DNA from 2 places in the Streptomyces sp. NPDC037421 genome. Region 2 is predicted to be linked to the other one. Evidence: riboswitches for the same ligand, from Rfam matches in the RefSeq annotation. Region 2 holds a riboswitch; the other holds the start of a gene.
The links. A riboswitch is a leader RNA that binds a small molecule or an ion and turns the genes downstream of it on or off. The one in region 2 is predicted to bind ZMP and ZTP.
Positions count from the first base shown of each region.

Region 1 (4,381 bases), on a different contig from region 2:
GTACGCCCGCTTCCTGCCGCACGTCATCCTGTAGGACGGTCCGCGGCGGCCGGCCGTTCTAGCCGGGGCAGTACCTGAAGTAGGAGGCTTCGGCGCCCTTCGTCCAGCCGCGCCAGTAGGACTCGGAACGGTCCTGGCTCTTGTCCGGCTCGGGAGGGATGCCGCAGCCCGTCCGGGACGCCGCCTTCACGCCGTCGAGGTACCCCGCTTCGAAACCCCGCCGGAAATCCTGGCTGTTCGTGGTGGGGAGCGGGGACGGGGACGTGGGCTGGCCGGGCCGGCAGTTGACGAAGGTGAAGTCCTGGGTGGAGTTCACCGCGAGGACGGTGTAGTCGGCGTTCTTCTGGTTCCGCTGCACCCGGAAGTTCCCGTTCGCGTCGATGTTCAGGGGTTCGGTGGTCTCGCCGTCGTTGAGGTTGCGCGGCCCCTTGAACCCCTCGCCGGTGATGACGACGAACCGTCCTTCCGGGTCGGGGGTGACCGTACAGGTGGCGGTGGGCACCGCCGCCGGTGCGGCGGCGGCCGGTACGGCCAGGGCGGCGGCCCCGAGGACCAGGGAGGACGCCAGGGCGGCGCGGAGCAGGGCGTTTCGGTTGCGTCGGTGCATGGGGGCTCCCAGCGGAGGGTCGGCCCGGGAAGACCGGGGACGCGCACCCGTACGGGTCCTCCCATCGTCCGGCGGGCCGCTCCGGGTGTCCAACGCAGGGCGGGGAACGGCGGCGGGCACGGCCGGGACCCGCGCGTGTCCCGGCCGCGCCCGCCCTCCCGGACAGGACCTAGGCGGAGAGCACCGACCGCAGCTGGTCGAGCCCCCAGTCCAGGTCCTCCTTGGAGATCACCAGCGGCGGCGCGATCCGGATCGTCGACCCGTGGGTGTCCTTCACCAGGACGCCCAGCTCCATCAGCTTCTCGGAGACCTCGCGGCCCGTCCCGAGTGCCGGGTCGATGTCCACGCCCGCCCACAGCCCGCGGCCGCGTACGGCGGTCACCGAGCCGCCGCCGACCAGCAGGTTCAGCTCCCGGTGCAGGTGGTCGCCCAGTTCCGCGGCGCGCTGCTGGTACTCGCCGGTGCGCAGCATCGCGATCACCTCCAGCGCGACGGCGCAGGCGAGGGGGTTCCCGCCGAAGGTGGACCCGTGCTCGCCGGGGCGGAAGACCCCGAGCACGTCCCGGTCGGCGACCACGGCCGACACGGGCACGACCCCGCCGCCGAGCGCCTTGCCGAGGACGTACACGTCGGGCACGACGTCCTCGTGCTCGCACGCGAAGGTCCGGCCGGTGCGGCCCAGGCCCGACTGGATCTCGTCCGCCATGAACAGGACGTTCCGCCGGCGCGTCAGCTCCCGTACGCCCGCCAGGTATCCGGCGGGCGGTACGAGTACACCGGCCTCGCCCTGGACCGGTTCCAGCAGCACGGCCACGGTGTTGGCGGTGACGGCGGCGTCGAGGGCGGTCAGGTCCCCGTACGGGACGATCTCGAAGCCGGGCGTGTAGGGGCCGTAGTGGTCGCGGGCCTCGTGGTCGGTGGAGAAGGACACGATGGTCGTCGTACGGCCGTGGAAGTTGTTCGCGGCGACGACGATCTTGGCCTGGCCGTCGGGTACGCCCTTGACCTCGTACCCCCACTTGCGGGCCGTCTTGACCGCCGTCTCCACCGCCTCCGCGCCCGTGTTCATGGGCAGCACCATCTCCTTGCCGCAGAGCGCGGCCAGCTCGGCGCAGAAGTCGGCGAAGCGGTCGTGGTGGAAGGCGCGCGAGGTGAGGGTGACCCGCTCCAGCTGCGCGCGGGCGGCGTCGATCAGCCTGCGGTTGCCGTGGCCGAAGTTGAGCGCCGAGTACCCGGCGAGCATGTCGAGGTACCGGCGGCCCTCCACGTCGGTCATCCACGCCCCGTCCGCCGACGCGACGACGATCGGCAGGGGGTGGTAGTTGTGCGCGCTGTGTTCGTCGGCGGAGCGGATGGCATCAGCAGTTCTCGACACGGGGTCTCCGATCGTCCGTCTGGCTGGTGGCGCGGGTGACGTGGGTGACGTCATTTGTATCGTCGCTCGGATCGTGGAACCGGAAACCTCATCGGTGCCGCGCCCGCTATGGTGTTCGGTACGCACGGCGACTGGCGTACGGAGAACCGACTCCGGGGGAGTCGTGCGCGCACGACCGCACACAGGGCCGCTCGCCTGGGCCTCGCGGGGACGAGATTCGACATCGACCCCGGAGGAGCCGCGATGACCGCGCACCGCCAGCCCGCCCTGTACGCCACCGACCCCGAACTCGCCTCGCTCGTATCCGCCGAGGAGACCCTCCAGGCGGAGACCCTGCGGCTGATCCCCAGCGAGAACTACGTCTCCGCGGCCGTGCTGGAGGCCTCCGGCACCGTCCTGCAGAACAAGTACAGCGAGGGCTACCCGGGCCGCCGCTACTACGAGGGCCAGCAGAACATCGACCGCGTCGAGGCCCTCGCGGTCGAGCGGGCCAAGGGCCTGTTCGGGGTGGACCACGCCAACGTCCAGCCGTACTCCGGCTCCCCGGCCAACCTGGCCGTCTACCTGGCCTTCGCCAAGCCCGGCGACACGGTGATGGGCATGGCCCTGCCGATGGGCGGGCACCTGACGCACGGCTGGGGCGTCTCGGCCACGGGCTCCTGGTTCCGCGGCGTGCAGTACGGCGTCCGGCCCGACACCGGCCTCATCGACTACGACGCGGTGCGGGAGCTGGCCCTGGCCGAGCGCCCGAAGATCATCTTCTGTGGCGGTACGGCCCTTCCCCGCACCATCGACTTCGCGGCCTTCGCCTCCATCGCCGAGGAGGCCGGCTCGATCCTCGTCGCGGACGTGGCCCACATCGCCGGTCTGATCGCGGGCGGGGCCCACCCCTCCCCGGCGGGGCACGTGGACGTGATCTCCACGACCACGCACAAGACCCTGCGCGGCCCGCGCGGCGCGATGCTGATGTGCCGGGAGGAGCACGCGAAGGCCATCGACAAGGCGGTCTTCCCGGGCCTCCAGGGCGGCCCGCACAACCAGACGACGGCGGGCATCGCGGTGGCCCTGCACGAGGCCGCGCAGCCGTCCTTCGTCTCGTACGCGCACGCGGTCGTGGCCAACGCGAAGGCGCTGGCCGCCGCCCTGCTGGAGCGGGGCTTCGACCTGGTCTCGGGCGGTACGGACAACCACCTGATCCTCATGGACCTCACGGGGAAGGACGCCCCGGGCAAGGTCGCGGCGAAGGCGCTGGACCGGGCGGGGATCGTGGTGAACTACAACACGGTGCCGTTCGACCCGCGCAAGCCGTTCGACCCGTCGGGGATCCGCATCGGCACGCCGTCGCTGACGTCGCGCGGCCTGGGCGTGGAGCACATGCCGGCGGTGGCGGACTGGATCTCGCGCGCGGTGGACGCCGCCGCCAAGGCCGACGAGCCGGCCCTCGCCGCGATCCGCTCCGAGGTCGCGGACCTCATGTCCGCCTTCCCGGCCCCTGGGCTGCCTCTTTGACGCGCCGCTCGCGCGGTGCGCCGTCTGCGGGTGGGTGGGCCGCTGCGAAGGGCTGGGAGGCGCCGGCCCCGCGCAGCGGCCGCCCGCCCGCACACGATCCACCGGCCCCGGCCCGCCGGACGGAGGTGTGCCGGGCAGGTGGAAGAATGGGGCCATGGCTTCTGACCGTCCTCGCGCGCTCTCCGGCATCCAGCCCACCTCCGGTTCGTTCCACCTCGGGAACTACCTCGGAGCGATCCGCCAGTACGTCGCCCTCCAGGAGACGCACGACGCCTTCTACATGGTCGTCGACCTCCACGCGATCACCATGCCGCAGGATCCGAAGGACCTCCGCGCGAACACCCGCCTGTCCGCCGCGCAGCTCCTCGCGGCCGGCCTGGACCCCGAGCGGTGCACGCTCTTCATCCAGAGCCACGTTCCGGAGCACGCGCAGCTCGGCTGGGTCATGAACTGCATCACCGGCTTCGGCGAGGCCAGCCGGATGACCCAGTTCAAGGACAAGTCCGCCAAGGGCGGGGTCAACAGCGCCAGCGTCGGCCTGTTCACGTACCCGATCCTCCAGGTCGCCGACATCCTCCTCTACCAGGCGAACGCCGTCCCGGTCGGCGAGGACCAGCGCCAGCACATCGAGCTGACCCGCGACCTGGCCGAGCGCTTCAACCAGCGCTTCGGCCGGACCTTCACCCTCCCCGCCGCGCACATCGTCAAGGAGGTCGCGAAGATCTACGACCTCCAGGACCCGGCGATCAAGATGTCGAAGTCCGCGTCCTCCCCCAAGGGGCTGATCAACCTCCTCGACGAGCCCAAGGTCACCGAGAAGAAGATCAAGAGCGCGGTCACCGACACGGACACCGTGATCCGCTTCGACACCGAGAACAAGCCCGGCGTCA
Region 1 covers NZ_JBVJWV010000006.1:169,135-173,515, reverse strand. Annotated here, with positions in the region: gene ACZ7IF_RS11870 (glutathionylspermidine synthase family protein) at 1-34, shown strand, start outside; gene ACZ7IF_RS11865 (hypothetical protein) at 59-607, opposite strand; gene rocD (ornithine--oxo-acid transaminase) at 777-1,982, opposite strand; ZMP/ZTP riboswitch at 2,100-2,190, shown strand; gene ACZ7IF_RS11855 (serine hydroxymethyltransferase) at 2,226-3,491, shown strand; gene trpS (tryptophan--tRNA ligase) at 3,646-4,381, shown strand, end outside.
Region 1: another riboswitch for ZMP and ZTP. It lies ahead of ACZ7IF_RS11855 (serine hydroxymethyltransferase); the one in region 2 lies ahead of ACZ7IF_RS22065 (bifunctional 5,10-methylenetetrahydrofolate dehydrogenase/5,10-methenyltetrahydrofolate cyclohydrolase).

Region 2 (4,381 bases):
CGCGGGCCAGGGCCTCCTCGGCGGTGGCGCGGCGGGTGATGCCGCCGGTCAGCATCAGCGGCACGGCCGCGGTCTCCAGCAGGCGCTCCGCGAGGGAGAGGAAGTAGGCCTCCCGCTCCAGGGTCCGCTGGTCGGTGGTGTGGCCCATGCTGGCGGGGCTCTCGACGGTGCCGCCGGACAGTTCGACCAGGTCCACTCCGAGGCCGTCGAGGGCCGCGATGACCTGGGCGGCCTCCTCGCTGTCGAAGCCCCCGCGCTGGAAGTCGGCGGCGTTCAGCTTCACCCCGATCGCGAAGCCGGCCGAGACCCGGGCCCGGACGGCTGCGACGGTCTGCGTGAGCATCCGTACGCGGTTGTCCAGGCCGCCGCCCCAGCGGTCGGTGCGCCGGTTGACGAGCGGGGAGAGGAACTGGCTGAGCAGGTAGCCGTGCGCGGCGTGGACCTGCACCCCGTGGAAGCCCGCTTCCTCGGCCCGTCCGGCGGTGAGGGCGAACCGGGCGATCGTCGCCTCGATGTCGGCCTCGGTCATGGCGGTGGGGTGGGCGAAGCGCTTGGTGTGCCGGCCGAGGCTGACGGGGACGGCGGAGGGGGCCCATGCGGTGCCGGGCATGTCGGAGCCGACCTGGCGGCCGGGGTGGTTGATCTGCATCCAGACCCGGGCGTCGCCCGAGGTCGCGGCGGCGGCCCAGCGGCGGAAGGGCTCCGGCGGGGAGTGCTCGTCGAGGACGACGGTGCCCGGGGAGGTCAGGGCGCGCCGGTCGACCATCACGTTGCCGGTGATGACCAGTCCGGCGCCGCCGCGCGCCCAGCGGGCGTACAGCCGCTCCATGCGCGCGTCGGGGAGCTGGCCGGGCTGGGCGGCGAAGCTCTCCTCCATGGCGGCCTTGGCGAGACGGTTGGGAAGAGTGGTGCCCCCCGGCAGGTCGAGCGGTGCGAACAGGTCCATCCGAGTCCCCCAAGCTTGTGGCGCGGCCGTCACGCGGGGCCGCGCCACAAGATGATCGCCTCAGAGCTCCGCGAGGTCCAGCGCGGCCTGGGCCGCGGCGGCCCGGACGGTCTGCTCCAGCAGGACCGCGATGGTCATCGGGCCGACGCCGCCGGGCACCGGGGTGATGAGGGAGGCGCGGGCGGCGGCCGACTCGAAGTGGACGTCGCCGACGTTGCCCTCGTTGTAGCCGGCGTCCAGGACGACCGCGCCGGGCTTGATGTCCTCGCCCCGGATGAACTCGGCCTTGCCGACCGCGGCGACCAGGACGTCCGCCTGGCGCACGATCGAGGACAGGTCCTGCGTGCGGGAGTGGCAGTAGGTGACGGTGGCGTTCTTCTCCAGCAGCAGCATCCCGGCGGGCTTGCCCAGGATCGCGCTGCGGCCGACGACGACGGCGTGCTTGCCGGTGAGGTCCACGTCGTACTCCTCCAGCAGGCGCATGATGCCGCCGGGGGTGCAGGAGACGAAGCCGGGCAGGCCGAAGCCCATGGCGGCGAAGGAGTGCATGGTCACGCCGTCGACGTCCTTGCCGGGGGCGATGGCCTCGAAGGCGGCGCGCTCGTCGATGTGGTGCGGGACGGGGTGCTGGAGCAGGATGCCGCTGATCTCCGGGTCCTCGGAGAGGGCGGTGATCGCGGCGACGAGCTCCTCGGTGGTGGTCTCGGCCGGCAGCTCCACGTGGCGGGAGGTGATCCCGGCCTTGGCACAGCGGTTCTGCTTCATCTTGACGTAGGTCACGGACGCGGGGTCCTCGCCGACGAGGACGGTGGCCAAGCAGGGCGCGGTGCCGGTGCGCTCGGTGATCTTCGCCGCGAGGGCGGCGGTGCGCTCCGAGACGCGGCGGGCGAGGGCGGTGCCGTCCATGAGCTGGGCGGTGGCGGTGGGGGCAGTCGTCACGGGGTCTCCTGAACGTCGCTGCGGATCGCGGTTCGCCCAGGCGCGCGGCATACGGCGTACGGACCGCGGAGGTGTACGCCGGGCCGCTCCCCGGTGGTGATCCACCCGAACGCCAGTCACGGCCCGGGGCCCACTGTAGTCGACATATCCGGTGGATGACCGGGGCCCGAGCTGGGACGATCGAGACATGACGCGCACTTTCGACCATCTCGTCGCCGAGGCCGAGTCCGTCTCCGTCGACGGCTGGGACTTCTCCTGGCTCGACGGCCGGGCCACCGAGCAGCGGCCCTCCTGGGGCTACCAGCGGCTGCTGGCCGAGCGCCTGGCCACCGTCCGCTCGGCCCTGGACATCCAGACCGGCGGGGGCGAGGTGCTCGCCGGAGCGGGCCCGCTGCCCCCGCTGACGGCCGCCACGGAGTCCTGGCCGCCGAACATCGACAGGGCGACCCGGCTGCTGCACCCGCTGGGCGCGGTGGTGGTGGCGGACGCCGACGAGCCTCCGCTGCCCTTCGGGGACGAGGCCTTCGAGCTGGTCGCGAGCCGGCACCCGGTGACCATCTGGTGGGACGAGATCGCCCGGGTGCTGGCACCGGGCGGCACCTACCTGTCGCAGCAGGTGGGTCCGGCGAGCGTCTTCGAGCTCGTCGAGTACTTCCTCGGCCCGCAGCCGGAGGAGGTCAGGCGCGCCCGCCACCCCGACGACGCGGTCGCCGACGCCACCCGGGCCGGTCTGGAGATCACCGACCTGCGCTCCGAGCGGCTGCGTACCGAGTTCCACGACATCGGGGCCGTGATCTACTTCCTGAGGAAGGTGATCTGGATGGTTCCCGGCTTCACGGTCGGGCAGTACCGGGACCGGCTGCGCGAGCTCCACGAACGGATCGGGCGCGAGGGTCCGTTCGTCGCGCACACCGCCCGTTTCCTCATCGAGGCCCGGAAGAAGGAGTGACCCGAGGTGCGGACGGATCCACTCCGGATCGGTTGCGCGGCCACAGCGTGGCGCAGGTCACTCAATTCAGCGCGTAACGAATCGACTCGGGCAGGCGATGAACCGACAGGTGTCCTCGCGCGGCCCCGGAATACAGACCCGCTTCGGTCTGTTTCCCGAGTCCGCGCGATGATGTCCCGCCCACTCCTTATCTGTTCGCAACGAGAGGCTCCTTGTGTCGCTCAGCCCGTCCCGTACGTTCCCTCCGGAGATCGCCGAATCCGAGGCCCTGGTCGCGCTCGTCGAGCGCGGCCGCGAGCAGGGTCACATCAACGGTGACGATGTCCGCCAGGCCTTCGAGGCCGGCCGCATCCCGGTGGACCAGTGGAAGCGGGTCCTGCGCAGCCTGAACCAGGTCCTGGACGAGGAGGGTGTCGCCCTCCACGTCAGCGCCGCCCCCGCCACGAAGGCTGCTGCCAAGAAGCCCCGCAAGGCAGCTGCCGCCCCGGCCCGCACCGTGACGAAGAAGGCGGTCGCCCCGCCGCGCCCCATCGGCGCGCGCAAGGCCTCCGCCACCGCTGCCGCCCCGGCCGCCGCCGCGGCGATATCCGCTCCGTCGGCCGCCGCGTCGGAGGAGGTGTCGGCCGAGGCCGCCGCCGAGCCGAAGAAGCGCGTGGTCAAGAAGGCCGCCGCCAAGAAGGCCACGGCCACCAAGAAGACCGCCGCCTCGAAGAAGGCCGGCGCCAAGGACGCCGACGACGCCGAGAACCCCGCCGTCGAGGGTGAGGACTGGGCCGTCGAGGACCTCGCCGACGAGACCGAGGAGGAGGCGCCCAAGGCCGCGGGCCAGGGCTTCGTGCTGTCCGACGAGGACGAGGACGACGCTCCGGCGCAGACGGTCATGGTGGCCGGTGCCACCGCCGACCCGGTCAAGGACTACCTGAAGCTGATCGGCAAGGTGCCGCTCCTCAACGCCGAGCAGGAGGTCGAGCTCGCCAAGCGCATCGAGGCGGGCCTGTTCTCCGAGTACAAGCTCGAAGAGGAGGAGGACCACAAGCCCGCGTTCAAGCGCGAGCTGGAGATCCTCGTCGAGGACGGCCGCCGGGCCAAGAACCACCTGCTGGAGGCCAACCTCCGCCTCGTGGTCTCGCTGGCCAAGCGCTACACCGGCCGCGGCATGCTCTTCCTGGACCTGATCCAGGAAGGCAACGTCGGTCTGATCCGCGCGGTGGAGAAGTTCGACTACACCAAGGGCTTCAAGTTCTCCACGTACGCGACCTGGTGGATCCGGCAGGCGATCACGCGTGCCATGGCCGACCAGTCGCGCACCATCCGCATCCCCGTCCACATGGTCGAGATCATCAACAAGCTCGCCCGTGTGCAGCGCCAGATGCTCCAGGACCTGGGCCGCGAGCCCACCCCGGAGGAGCTGGGCAAGGAACTCGACATGACCCCCGAGAAGGTCATCGAGGTCCAGAAGTACGGCCGCGAGCCGATCTCCCTGCACACCCCGCTGGGTGAGGAGGGCGACAGCGAGTTCGGTGACCTCATCGAGGACTCCGAGGCGG
Region 2 covers NZ_JBVJWV010000015.1:57,916-62,296, forward strand. Annotated here, with positions in the region: gene ACZ7IF_RS22060 (NADH:flavin oxidoreductase/NADH oxidase family protein) at 1-946, opposite strand, end outside; gene ACZ7IF_RS22065 (bifunctional 5,10-methylenetetrahydrofolate dehydrogenase/5,10-methenyltetrahydrofolate cyclohydrolase) at 1,007-1,852, opposite strand; ZMP/ZTP riboswitch at 1,913-2,015, opposite strand; gene ACZ7IF_RS22070 (methyltransferase domain-containing protein) at 2,073-2,834, shown strand; gene ACZ7IF_RS22075 (RNA polymerase sigma factor) at 3,049-4,381, shown strand, end outside.